DNA from 2 places in the Peribacillus sp. ACCC06369 genome. Region 2 is predicted to be linked to the other one. Evidence: riboswitches for the same ligand, from Rfam matches in the RefSeq annotation. Region 2 holds a riboswitch; the other holds the start of a gene.
The links. Region 2 has a riboswitch for lysine ahead of QUF78_RS19565 (aspartate kinase). Riboswitches for the same ligand answer to the same signal wherever they lie in the genome.
Positions count from the first base shown of each region.

Region 1: it holds a riboswitch for lysine, as region 2 does, so the genes downstream of both, QUF78_RS25490 (amino acid permease) here and QUF78_RS19565 (aspartate kinase) in region 2, are expected to answer to the same signal.

Region 1 is NZ_JAUCEN010000002.1:4,998,452-5,005,326, forward strand. It holds gene QUF78_RS25470 (metal ABC transporter ATP-binding protein) at 1-204, opposite strand, end outside; gene QUF78_RS25475 (metal ABC transporter solute-binding protein, Zn/Mn family) at 217-1,140, opposite strand; gene QUF78_RS25480 (hypothetical protein) at 1,592-1,837, opposite strand; gene QUF78_RS25485 (LacI family DNA-binding transcriptional regulator) at 2,032-2,994, shown strand; lysine riboswitch at 3,240-3,424, shown strand; gene QUF78_RS25490 (amino acid permease) at 3,521-4,972, shown strand; gene QUF78_RS25495 (glycoside hydrolase family 13 protein) at 5,023-6,702, opposite strand; gene QUF78_RS25500 (Ger(x)C family spore germination protein) at 6,789-6,875, opposite strand, start outside.
Region 2 is NZ_JAUCEN010000002.1:3,844,869-3,851,743, forward strand. It holds gene sdhB (succinate dehydrogenase iron-sulfur subunit) at 1-312, opposite strand, end outside; gene sdhA (succinate dehydrogenase flavoprotein subunit) at 330-2,081, opposite strand; gene QUF78_RS19555 (succinate dehydrogenase cytochrome b558 subunit) at 2,152-2,760, opposite strand; gene QUF78_RS19560 (YslB family protein) at 3,145-3,615, shown strand; gene QUF78_RS19565 (aspartate kinase) at 3,680-4,912, opposite strand; lysine riboswitch at 5,002-5,178, opposite strand; gene uvrC (excinuclease ABC subunit UvrC) at 5,241-6,875, opposite strand, start outside.

The DNA of each region.
Region 1 (6,875 bases), 1.2 Mb from region 2:
AGTAGATCCCTTTATTGTGATTTCTCCCGAAATTTTTGGAATCAATTCGAGTATCCCCTTTATCAAGGTGGATTTCCCTGCTCCATTGGGGCCAATGATACCAATTAAATTCCCTTCAGGCACCTCAAATGAGACATCTTCAACAACCGGTTTCTTATGATAAGCAATCGTTAAATTCTCGACCTTCAAAGCTGATTGATACATTTTTTCTCCCCCTTATTTCAAAGCACGGACGATGGTGTCGGTATTATGACGGACCATTCCGATATACGTTCCTTCTTCCGTCCCTCTTTCACCCATTGCATCCGAGAATAATTCACCGCCAATTTCCACTTTGTGGCCCTGCTTCCCGGCACCTTGAATCACAGCCTCGATAGCCTTCCTTGGCACGCTAGACTCAATGAAAATCGCTTTTATTTTGTTCTCTACAAGATAATTCCGCATATCAGTCACATCTTTTGATCCATATTCCGATAATGTATTGATCCCTTGAAGCCCTCTTACGTCCAGACCATATGACTGGCCGAAGTATCCAAAAGCATCATGTGCTGTAACGAGCACCCGTTGATCTTCTGGTATTTCATTTATTTCTTCTTGAACATATTTATCAAGTTCCTCCAACTGCAGTACGTACTCTTCATAATTTTCACGATAACTTGATTCATGGTCCGGATCAGTAGCAATCAACTCTTTCTTAACTGCTTCCGCCGCTACTATCCAAAGCTTTACATCAAACCATACGTGGGGATCATGTTCCGTCGCACTAACTTTTCGAAGTTGGTCCTCCTTGAAATCCTCCGTTACGGCAATCGTCGGTTTATCCTTGCTCATCATTTCAAATATATCCGTCATTTTCCCCTCAAGATGCACACCGTTATAAAAAATCATATCAGCCGAATCCAGTGTCTTCACATCACCCTGTGTCGCTTTATATAGATGGGGGTCGACTCCCGGTCCCATTAAACTTGTGACCTCTACATGTTTACCGCCGATATTCTCAACCAAGTCCCCAATCATTCCCGTTGTTGCAACGACATTCAACTTGCTATTGCCTTTATCCCTTTCGGCCGCGTCATTGCCGCACCCCGTTAAAATCAGCAATGCAGCAAGCACGCCCCCAATAGATTTTAGAAAACCCATCCATATTCCCTCCCTTTTTCATCTTTCTAAAAATGTTTGCCATGCGCAAAATCAAGCGTAAATTTTTTTTACATTGTCGCAAACGCTAAAAAGTTTCCTCTACACAACTTATTTTATACTATACACAAGTATACGAAAAAAGTGCAACAATTTTTTCATAAAGCAGATTAATCATTTATTAAAAATCCCCAAAATAACTTCGGGATCTGAGTTCACCGAATGATTTTACAAACAGCAAAAAACTGTCCGGAAAATCACGTGGACCTTCCGGACAGTCAGTCATTTCTATGAAGAAGAGTTCTCCCTTCCATAACCATGAAACGTAAACGATGAAGTTATATTTATATTGTGGAGTTTTAATGGTGAAAATAAACTAGAGGGGTATTTCGATTGTTTATGGCGGGAAAACGTGAAATTCACGAGTAAATGCATGGGTTTCACGAGTAAAGTGTCAAAATTCACGAGTAAAAGCGCGGATTTCACGAGTAAAGTGCCAAAATTCACGAGTAAATGCGGAATTCACGAGTAATTCCTTATTATTCACTAGGAAAATGGCGAATTTCACGCCTAATGCCGTGGAATACAGAGTAAATCGCGTAATTCCCGACGGGCATCCCGTCATTCCATGTGCGCTGCCACTCATTTTTCCGACTTCAATGAAATTGCCAGGTACGCCAATCCCAATTCGATTCCGCAAAGTACAAACAGGGTAATTAAAGTTTGGACCATCATGATCTCCTCCTCCGCTAAGACTTAAACCAATCTTAAAGGATGAAACCCATACCAGAACAAGACCTTATTTGAAGAAATCTTCAGCAGCCCCACTGTGTTCTCTTGCTATGAAATGGGTTTCATACTGTACAATATAAAAAAAGAAAATACGGTGATCCCATGACAAATATTAAAGAAATTGCTCAAAGTGCTGGTGTATCTGTCTCAACAGTGTCCCGTGTATTGAATGACCATCCTTATGTAAGCCCTGAAAAAAGAGCGAGCGTTTTACAAGCCATTGACCGTTTGAATTATTCAAGAAACATCAACGCCATCCATCTTTCTAAAGGCAAAACAAATCTTATCGGCATCATCATCCCCTTCACCAATCACCCATATTACGGGGCAATCGTTAACGGAATTTCTAAACAGGCGAATGCAATCGGCTGTCATCTAGTCATCTTTCAGACCCATTACGAAAGAGAGAAAGAAATCCAGGCTTTGAATATGCTGCAAATGAAGCAACTCGATGGCATTATCGTTTGTTCAAGAATTTCGGAAATGAAAATCCTCTTGGAGTATCAAAAATATGGACCGATTATCTTATGTGAAGATACAGCCCAGGCTGAATTCTCATCCATCAGCGTTGATCATTATGCAGCTTTCTCCTGTGCCCTTGAATACGTGATTGCTAAAGGTTATCAGAAAATCGGATACAGTCTTGGCCGTAAAAAGAGCAGAAACAGTTCTCTCCGTACAAAGGCTTTTAACGATATCATGAGTAAACATCAACTTATAAACAATAAAGATTGGCTGTTTGAAGGCAGTTATCACATCAAAGACGGTGAACAATTGTTTCAGGATTGGAATTCGATGATGAATAAACCTGAGGCCATCATCATCACTAATGATGACACGGCGGCAGGCTTCATTCTAACAGCTAAGAAATCTGGCTTGAGGGTACCTGAAGATGTGGCCATTCTCGGCTTCAATAATGATAGCCTGAGTGAAATGCTCGAAATCACGACCATTTCCTTACCGCTGGAATGGATTGGGAAAATGGCAGTGGATCTATTCGAGAATCCCGAAGTGGTCAAACATGTAAAACTGGAATACGCCCTTATAAAAAGAAGGAGCGTTTAATAACGCTAAGAATAGCTTTACTTTTGTATCATCAAATCTTCCAGACTTTCTTGAACTAGGAAAAAATAACCACATAAAATAATCATTGCGATATCCATGAGATTATTTTATAATTTTGATATAGTAAAGTTTACTCAATTACTAGCAATCTATTAGCTATTGCATGAATTTCATGAGTATAATCGTCCGTCGTCAATTACAAGATGGCGCAACGATTTAAGAAAATTGAATACTTCCTCATTTACCGATGAGTTAGAGGCTGCAGCTTATAAAAGTAAAACGGACGAGATTCTGGAAAATTAAAGACTCCGTTTGAAAGGATAAGTTGCCGAAGTTTGGGTATATTCCATGTATACCTTGGCTGGCGGTGTTTCCGAACAGGAACATCACTGTCACGTTTTTTCTAAAAGCGTGGGGAGCTATCTTCGGAAGGATAAACGGGTTTATTATAAACAGCCGTCGATCTTTTTCGACTGCTGTTTTTTTATATTTCGTTCCCTTCCAATAAAAAGGAGTGTAACATCAATTGGCAAATTCACAACAAGCATCAAGCCCTACTGAATTGAAAAGGAGCCTGAAAGCGCGGCACTTGATGATGATTTCATTAGGTGGAACGATTGGAACAGGTTTATTTTTAGCAAGTGGCGGTGCCATTCATTCAGCCGGACCCGGCGGTGCCTTGGTGGCATACGCGATTATCGGCATCATGGTTTATTACTTAATGACAAGTCTTGCAGAAATGGCAGCGTTCATGCCAGTGGCCGGTTCGTTCCGTGTCTATGCATCCAAATTCGTCGATCCGTCTTTCGGTTTTGCAATTGGATGGAACTACTGGTATAACTGGGCAATCACCATTGCCGCTGAATTAGCAGCCGTTGTCTTAATTATGAAGTTCTGGTTCCCGGATAGTCCTTCCTTTATCTGGAGTGCCATTGCGTTAATCACAATGTTTCTTATCAATTACATGTCCGTTAAAGGTTTTGGGGAAACAGAATTCTGGTTTGCCATGATCAAAGTCGTGACGGTCGTCATATTCTTGATCACTGGTGTTTTGATCATCCTCGGAATCATGGGTGGGAAAGACCCAATTGGTTTTTCCAATTTCACAATGGGCGAAGGTCCCTTTAACGGGGGGTTCTTCACGATTCTAGGCGTATTCATGGCAGCTGGCTTTTCTTTCCAAGGAACGGAATTGCTTGGAGTGACGGCTGGTGAAAGTGAGGATCCGGAAAAAAATATCCCTAAAGCGATCAGATCCGTTTTCTGGCGCATCATCTTATTCTATATCCTTGCAATTTTTGTAATTGGAATGATCATACCGTTTACGGATTCACGTTTATTGAGTGAAGATGTTGCCGTAAGTCCATTCACGCTTGTATTTGAACGTGCGGGCCTTGCATTTGCTGCATCCATCATGAACGCGATCATTTTATCATCCGTACTCTCTGCCGGTAACTCTGGCATGTACGCTTCAACCCGTATGCTATGGGACTTGGCACGTGATGGGAAAGCACCGAAATTCCTTGGCAAGTTAGATAAAAGAGGAGTACCAGTGAATGCACTTATCGTGACTTCTTTAGTTGGCTGCGTTGCATTCTTAGCTTCATTTTTCGGAGATGGTGTTGTTTATATCTGGTTATTGAATGCTTCAGGCATGGCCGGATTCGTCACCTGGGTCGGGATTGCGATTGCCCATTATCGGTTCCGCAAAGCCTACGTGGCTCAAGGCCTTGATATGAATGCTTTACCATACCGGGCCAAAGGCTTCCCATTCGGACCTATATTCGCACTTGTCCTTTGTATCATCATTATCATTGGACAAGGCTATCAAGCCTTCAGCAGCAATGGGATCGATTGGAATTCAATGTTCGTTTCCTACATTGGCTTGATTCTATTTTTCGTCCTATGGTTCGGCTATAAAATTAAGCATAAAACGAAAATAATTCCCCTTGAGGAATGTGACCTTAAATCCAAATAATACGTAAAAGGACCTGCTCTTCTCTAAACGGGGAAGAACAGGTCCTTTTTTCATTTCAAATGATAAACACGACATTCATATGGACGCAGAGGTTTGGTGGAGATTCCTTCTTCTTCCTGATCATAATTACCGATCAGCCTTGTAGCAGAATATGCATGCAGCTCTTCAGGCAAAGAATAGGAGGCCGGCTCCTCTTTAAAGTTGCATAGCACTAACAGCTTTTCTTCTTCAAACGTTCTCGTATAGGCAAATATTCGTTCATCATCTGGACAGAGCAGTTCAAAACGGCCATAAACGACGATTTCATGATTCTTGCGTATTTGGATAAGCCTTTTATAAAAATGAAAAATGGAATTCGGATCATTGTAGGCTTTTTCCGCATTGATCTCGGGAAAATTGGGATTAACCTTAATCCATGGACTCCCATTTGTGAATCCTGCGTTCCGGGAGTCATTCCACTGAATCGGTGTCCTCGCATTATCCCTGCTGCGGCCGTGAATGGCTGACATCATCCGCTCTTTTGACCAGCCACGCGAATTGACGAGTTCGTCATATGAATTCAACGTTTCAATATCCCGGTATTCATCGATACTTTCAAATGCAACATTGGTCATGCCCAACTCTTCCCCTTGATATATATAAGGTGTCCCCTGAAGCATATGAAGACAAGCGGCAAGCATCTTTGCGCTTTCAACACGATACTTTCCATCATTTCCAAACCTTGAGACAACCCGGGGCTGATCATGATTGTTCCAGTATAAACTGTTCCAGCCATCCCCCTCCAAACCAGTCTGCCACTTGGAAAGAATTCGCTTTAAATCGCTTAGCTTCCACTTATCGTTACTCCATTTCCCTTCTGGTCCACACCCCAAATCCATATGTTCGAATTGAAAGACCATATGTAGCTCACCACGATCTTTACCTGTGAACAATTGTGCTTCCTCCGGTGTGACGCCTGGCATCTCCCCAACGGTAATCACGTCATATCGAGAAAGTGCCCGTTGATTGATTTCCTGTAAAAACTCATGTATGCGCGGTCCATTCAGGAAAAAGGGGCTTCCATCACCATACTGCTTCTCATGATGAACGGATCCATCTGAATAGCTCTGATCTTTTGAAAGGAAGTTGATGACATCCATCCGAAATCCATCGACACCCTTATCCAGCCACCAAGTCATCATGCTGTAGATTTCTTCACGGAGCTTAGGGTTCTCCCAGTTTAAATCAGGTTGTTTCTTGCTGAATAAATGTAAATAATATTCATCCGTTCCTTCATCATATTCCCATGCCGAACCTTTAAAAATGGACTCCCAATTATTTGGCTCTTCCCCATTCCTTCCAGGTTTCCAAATATAATAATCACGCTTTGGATTATCTTTTGAGGATCGGGATTCAATGAACCACGAATGTTCATCTGAAGAATGGTTGACCACCAGATCCATCATGATCTTCATCCCACGTTCATGCACCGCCTTCAGCAACCTATCAAAATCAGCCATTGTCCCGAATTCAGTCATGATTGATCGATAATCACTGATATCGTACCCATTGTCATCATTGGGAGATTGATAAATGGGGGATAGCCATATCACGTTCACACCCAGCTCTTGTAAATAATCGAGTTTCATCAAGATCCCGTTTAAATCCCCTATCCCATCTCCATCACTATCCATAAAACTCCTTGGATACACTTGATACACAACTGCCTCTTTCCACCATGCTTTGTCCATGCCTTTCCTCCCCTCTTTAAACGCATTGACATAATCATTACACCAATACCCTATTATAAAGGGAGAAACTTCAGAATATTCTTCTTTTATTCCGCAATTCCGGTTTGAATCATTTCAATGTCCAAATCCACCTCGATGGGAATATGGGGATATGCCTCCTCCCAATGTTTTTG
Region 2 (6,875 bases):
CATTGGAGCTAGACGAACCGGTTGCTCCAATTGATCGATAAGAGCTGTACATGATTGTCTTGGTTTACCATTGATAACCATTGAACAAGCACCACAAACCTCTTCAAGACAGTTCATGTCCCATGCGATTGCTGTAGTGTGCTTGCCTTGTACAGTTACCGGATTACGACGAATTTCCATTAGAGCGGAAATTACGTTCATATTCGGGCGATACGCTAATTCGAATTCCTCATCATAAGGAGCTGAATCCGGTGTATCTTGACGAGTGATTATAAAACGGACTGTTTTAGTCTCAGATTTAGTTTCAACCATTTTTTTGCTCCCCCTCTTTAGTGTTTCGTTGTGTAATCACGTTTACGCGGTGCGATCAGTGATACATCAATATCTTCATAATGGAATTCAGGTGCTTGATCCATGCCTTTGAATGTTGCCATAGTTGTTTTCATGAATTCCTCATCATTACGTTCTGGGAAATCAGGTTTGTAATGCGCTCCGCGGCTTTCGTCACGGTTTAACGCACCAATTGTGATTACACGAGCCAATTGCATCATATTTTGCAGCTGTCTAGTGAATGCAGCTCCTTGGTTACTCCATTTTGCCGTGTCATTGATGTTAATTTTCTTGTAACGTTCCATCAGTTCAAGAATCTTGTTATCCGTTTCTTTCAGCTTGTCATTGTAACGAACTACAGTAACATGCTGTGTCATCCACTCACCAAGTTCTTTGTGAAGAACGTACGCATTTTCGTTACCATCAAGGGACATGACTTCATTCCATTTTTCCTGTTCTTGTTTTTCGTACCCTTCAAACAACGAAGAAGAAATGGATTCTGAAGTTTTATCAAGGCCTTCAATATATTTAACGGCATTCGGTCCAGCGACTGAACCACCATAGATTGCAGAAAGAAGTGAGTTCGCACCAAGACGGTTACCGCCATGTTGAGAGTAATCACACTCACCAGCAGCGAATAAACCTTTGATGTTAGTCATTTGGTCATAATCCACCCAAAGTCCGCCCATGGAATAGTGAACGGCAGGGAAAATTTTCATTGGAACTTTACGTGGATCTTCACCCATGAATTTCTCGTAGATTTCAATGATTCCACCAAGTTTTATATCAAGTAATTTAGGATCTTTATGTGATAGATCCAGGTAAACCATGTTTTCTCCATTAATGCCAAGCTTCATGTTCATGCATACGTCGAAGATTTCACGAGTCGCGATATCACGAGGTACTAGATTACCATAAGCAGGGTATTTTTCTTCAAGGAAATACCAAGGTTTTCCGTCTTTATATGTCCAGATACGTCCACCTTCACCACGAGCGGATTCACTCATTAGACGAAGTTTGTCATCTCCAGGGATTGCAGTCGGGTGAATTTGAATGAACTCACCATTTGCATAATTTACACCTTGTTGATAAACGATGGAAGCTGCTGAGCCTGTATTGATCATTGAGTTAGTTGATTTACCGAAAATGATTCCAGGGCCACCGCTCGCCATGATGACTGCGTCGCCAGGGAATGATTTGATTTCCATTGAAGTCAGGTTTTGAGCTACGATACCACGTGCTGTTTGTTCATCATCGATAACAGCTCCAAGGAATTCCCAGCCTTCATATTTCGTTACAAGGCCTTCAACTTCATAACGGCGAACCTGCTCGTCCAATGCGTAAAGTAATTGTTGACCAGTTGTTGCACCAGCAAATGCTGTACGGCTATGTTGAGTACCACCGAAACGACGGAAATCAAGAAGACCTTCCGGAGTACGGTTGAACATAACACCCATACGGTCAAACATATGGATGATAGATGGTGCTGCTTCGCACATCGCTTTAACCGGCGGTTGGTTAGCCAAGAAATCTCCGCCATAAACTGTATCGTCGAAGTGGATATATGGAGAATCCCCTTCACCTTTTGTATTTACTGCCCCATTGATTCCGCCTTGGGCACAAACTGAGTGAGAGCGTTTAACAGGCACTAAAGAAAATAAATCAACCTGTTGTCCCAGCTCTGCTGCTTTGATCGTAGCCATTAATCCAGCTAGACCTCCACCAACGATAACTATTTTACCTTTACCCAATTCTGTCACTCCCTTATTTCCATTAGCCAAGCTATGTTTTTCCTAATACTTATAAATGAACTCTATCTTCTTATACGAAAGCGAAAATTGCGCTAATTCCGATATAAGAAAGAAGAACGAAAACGATCAATGTAAAGTAAGTCATGATTTTTTGCGATTTAGGTGAAACTGTAAGACCCCAGCTCACTGCAAATGACCATAATCCATTAGCAAAGTGGAAAATTGCCGAGATAATTCCAACAATATAGAACACAATCATAAATGGACTAGAGAAAATTTCAGCCATCATGTCAAAGTTAACTTCAGCACCCATGGCTGCTTGAATTCTAGTTGCCCATATATGCCAAACAAGGAAAATCAACGTTATGATTCCAGTTAGACGTTGCAGCATGAACATCCAGTTACGGAAGAAACTAAATCTGCCTAAATTGTTTTTTGCTGTAAAGGCAATATAAATTCCGTACACAGCATGGAAAATGAGCGGTAGATAGATAACGACCCATTCTACCAAAATCTTCACGGGCGTATACTCAATTAAATGAACTGCCCCATTAAAAGTTTCTTCTCCTTTTGTTGCCATAAAGTTTACCGATAAATGAAAAATTAGGAATAGACCAATTGGAATTACTCCTAGAAGTGAATGAAGCCTGCGATTCCCAAACTCACGATTTTTTGCCACTAAGTGCCCCCCCTTAATTTGTGAAAAATCATGCAAAGATAAACTGGTGGCTACCTTTTATCTCCGCGTGAAAATACAGTATAGAGTCAAAAAAACTCCTCTATACTTCCTTTACAATTATGTGACATGTCCATTTTACTCCTGACTTCTATGTGCGTCAAGAAAACGGATACAAGAAATCTCTTTTTCAGAATAGATTTTATTGGATTAAATTGGCTATTTTTTGTTTGTCAAGATGATATTTTGAAGAAATTTCAAATTTAACTATTAATATCTCGGTATAATTTCTCATTTTTTTCCAATTGTTATTTAAATAAATAAAAAACAGTATAATTTGCAAAAGAAATACGTTTATAATAGATTTACAGAAAGAGGCGATAAACTATGAAAAAAAATATTGCTGCTGCGATAGAAGAAGAGATTCAAGCTGAAGAAATTCAAACTGAAGAATTCCAAGTTCCAGCTTTCGGATACGAATTAATCAGAGAAGTTCTATTGAACGATATTCTCGGAAAAGACTCTAATCAAATCCTTTATTGGGCAGGTAAACAGTTAGCAAGAAAATTCCCATTGAATGGCGATCAGGAAGTGATTGAATTTTTCCAGAGCGCTGGATGGGGCAATTTGGAAATCATGAAGTATTCAAAAACCGAGATGGAATTATCCCTGACGGGTGAAATAATCAGCCGCCGCCTGGATTTACACCCTGATTGTCACTTCCAACTTGAAGCCGGTTTCCTTGCCGAGCAGTTTACACTGCAAAAAAAATTCCTCAGCGAATCAACGGAAGAAATCAAACGCCGCGCAAAAAAAGTGATATTCACCATCCAATGGGATCCCAGAGATCCAATCTAATAAGCCCTTAAAACAGACTTACCCTTTTTACCGGAAGTCTGTTTTTTTATTGGACTCCTTACACTCAAGCTAGCACATTTGCATGCTGCCCAAGTTTAAATGCTTCATGAAGAGATTCGACAGCCTTCACCATTTCCTTTTCATTGACGACAGTCGAGACTTTAATTTCCGATGTGCTGACCATTTTCACTTGGATGCCTGTATTGGCCATCACTTCAAACATCTCGGCAGCCACTCCTGGATTGGATACCATACCAGATCCGACGATGGACACTTTGGCCAACCCACCCTCCGTTTCGATTCGGTCGAATGCCAATCGTTCTTTATTGTTTTCCAGCACGACCAATGCCGCTTCCGTATCTTCACTTTTTGTGGAAAATGATAGATTGGTCGTATCCTCGGCAGTCATGCTTTGAATGATGATGTCCACATTAATCCGGTTTTTCGCAAGTGTCGTGAAAATTGTGGATAATGCACCAAGTGATTGTGGCAAACCATAAATTGTGACCCTAGTAATACTGTCTTCAAAAGCAATGCCGCGTACAATTAAGTTTTCTTCCATAGTTGCTTCCTCCTCTATGATCGTTCCTGATTCTCTCTCCATGCTCGAACGGACTTCAAGCGGGATTTGATAATTCTTTGCATATTCGACAGCCCTTGGATGTAGGACGCCCGCCCCCAGGTTTGCAAGTTCCAGCATCTCATCGTAAGAAATGGATTGAAGTTTTCGCGCACCTTTTATGTAGCGTGGATCCGTAGTGAAAACACCAGTTACATCCGTATAAATATCGCATCTATCCGCATTCAGCGCTGCAGCGATGGCAACCGCCGTCGTATCGGAACCACCCCGCCCTAAGGTAGTGATTTCCCCATTTGCATCGCTCCCCTGGAAACCGGCTACGACCACAATTTTCTTTTCCTGGAGCTGGGCTTGAATCCTTGTAGCATCGATGTTTAAAATCCTGGCATTCCCATGAACGGATTCCGTTTGCATGCCTGCCTGCCAGCCTGTGTACGAAATGGCTTCATGTCCTTTTTCAATCAATGCCATCGTTAACAGGGATATCGTGATCTGTTCCCCCGTCGTCAATAGCATATCCATTTCCCTCTTGCTCGGGGTTCCGGAAATATCTTGGGCCATGGAAACCAATTGATCTGTGGTTTTCCCCATAGCTGAAACAACGACTACCACACCATTTCCATTCTCCACTTCCTCGATTACCCGATTGGCAACATTTTTGATTTTTTCTACGCTTCCGACGGATGTTCCGCCGAATTTTTGAACGATTAATGCCATCCTAATGCACCCTCTCTACCTTTTTAGGCAATAAAAAAAGCAATGAGAAATATCTCATTGCTGTGATCACATATCTAATACTGTAAACACAGTGAGATAGCTCTCCAGGGTATTACCCCTGACAATCCGCCATTTATTAAATGTCAGACCAGAAAAACAAGGTATGAGTCTTGTCTTCCTTCGGCGTCATCCCCTTTCAAAACCTTTCATGGAAGCTCATACTTCTCCAGGTTTTTACTCTTGAATTCCGCACCTCTATCAGCACTTTTAAGTTGTCTAGTTAAAAATTCCTTTTAATCATAGCATAGGGAATAGTCGGTAGCAAGGATTATTCTTGTAATTTTCTTACGATTCCCTCGGCTACCCCTTTTGGCATGCCCGCTTCCATAATTTCCTCGGCCGTTGCCTCTTTGATTTTCTTCAATGACCCAAAATGCCTCAACAATTGCTTCCTTCGCTTTTCCCCGACACCTGGAATATCATCTAGCTGGGAGTGAACCGCATTTTTCCCGCGTAGCTGGCGATGAAACGTAATCGCGAACCGATGCACCTCATCCTGAATTCTTTGCAATAAGTAAAATTCCTGGCTACGTGAATCAAGTGGTACGAGTTCGAGCGGATTTCCAATCATCAACTGCGAGGTCCTATGCTTTTCATCCTTAATGAGACCTGATAGTGGAATATCAAGGCCCAATTCATTCTCCAATATATCCCGAACGGCTTCCACATGGCCCTTTCCACCATCGATGATGATTAAGTCCGGAAGCGGCAGCCCTTCTTTCAATACTCGTGAATACCTTCTTCTGACCACTTCACGCATCGATTCATAATCATCAGGTCCCTGGACCGTCTTGATCTTATATTTACGGTACTCCCTTTTTTCCGGTTTCCCATCAATGAACACGACTAAAGCGGAAACAGGGTCACTTCCCTGAATATTGGAGTTATCGAAAGCTTCAATTCGGTGCGGGGTGTAGATGCCTAATTGGGTCCCGAGGTTTTCTACCGCATTGATGGTTCTTTCTTCATCCCGTTCAATCAAGGAGAATTTTTCCTGAAGGGCGATGGAGGCATTTTTATTCGCCAATTTAAGCATGTCTTTTTTCGATCCCCGTTTCGGGTGAATCGTTTTGACACCAAGGAGCCCTTCGGCCATTTCAGCATCCACTGACTCAGGCAGCAAGATTTCCTTTGGTTTAAAGTGGTTGGTAATCTCGTAAAACTGACCGAGGAATGTAAGAAGTTCCTGTTCCGGTTCATCATAGACAGGAAAAAGTGAAACATCTCTTTCTATCAATTTACCCTGTCGGACAAAAAATACCTGAACACACATCCAGCCTTTATCATAGGCAAACCCAAATACATCCCTGTCGATGAAATCGGTCGTCATCATTTTCTGCTTCTCCATCGTAATATCGATGTGGGCAATTTTGTCACGGAACTCTTTGGCCCTCTCGAAATCGAGATTTTCTGATGCCTCCAGCATTTTTTCAGTCAGTTCTTTTTTTATCTCAGTATGTCCACCGTTCAAGAAGCGGTTGATATCATCCACCATTTTCTTATATTCCTGTTCCTCAACATCATAAACACATGGGGCCAGGCACTGGCCAAGGTGATAATAAAGACAAACGCGATCAGGTAAGGTATTGCATTTTCTAAGGGGATAGATGCGATCGAGCAACTTTTTCGTTTCGTTAGCTGCAAAAGCATTTGGATATGGTCCGAAGTATTTCCCTTTATCTTTTTTTACTTTTCGCGTAATGATTAGACGTGGATGACGTTCCGCCGTCAGCTTGATGAAAGGGTACGTCTTATCATCCTTAAGCATGACATTATATTTTGGATCATGTTTTTTGATTAAGTTCAGCTCTAAAATAAGGGCCTCGATATTGGAAGAGGTGACGATGTATTCAAAATCCTCAATCTCATTCACAAGCCGAAATGTTTTTCCATCATGAGAACC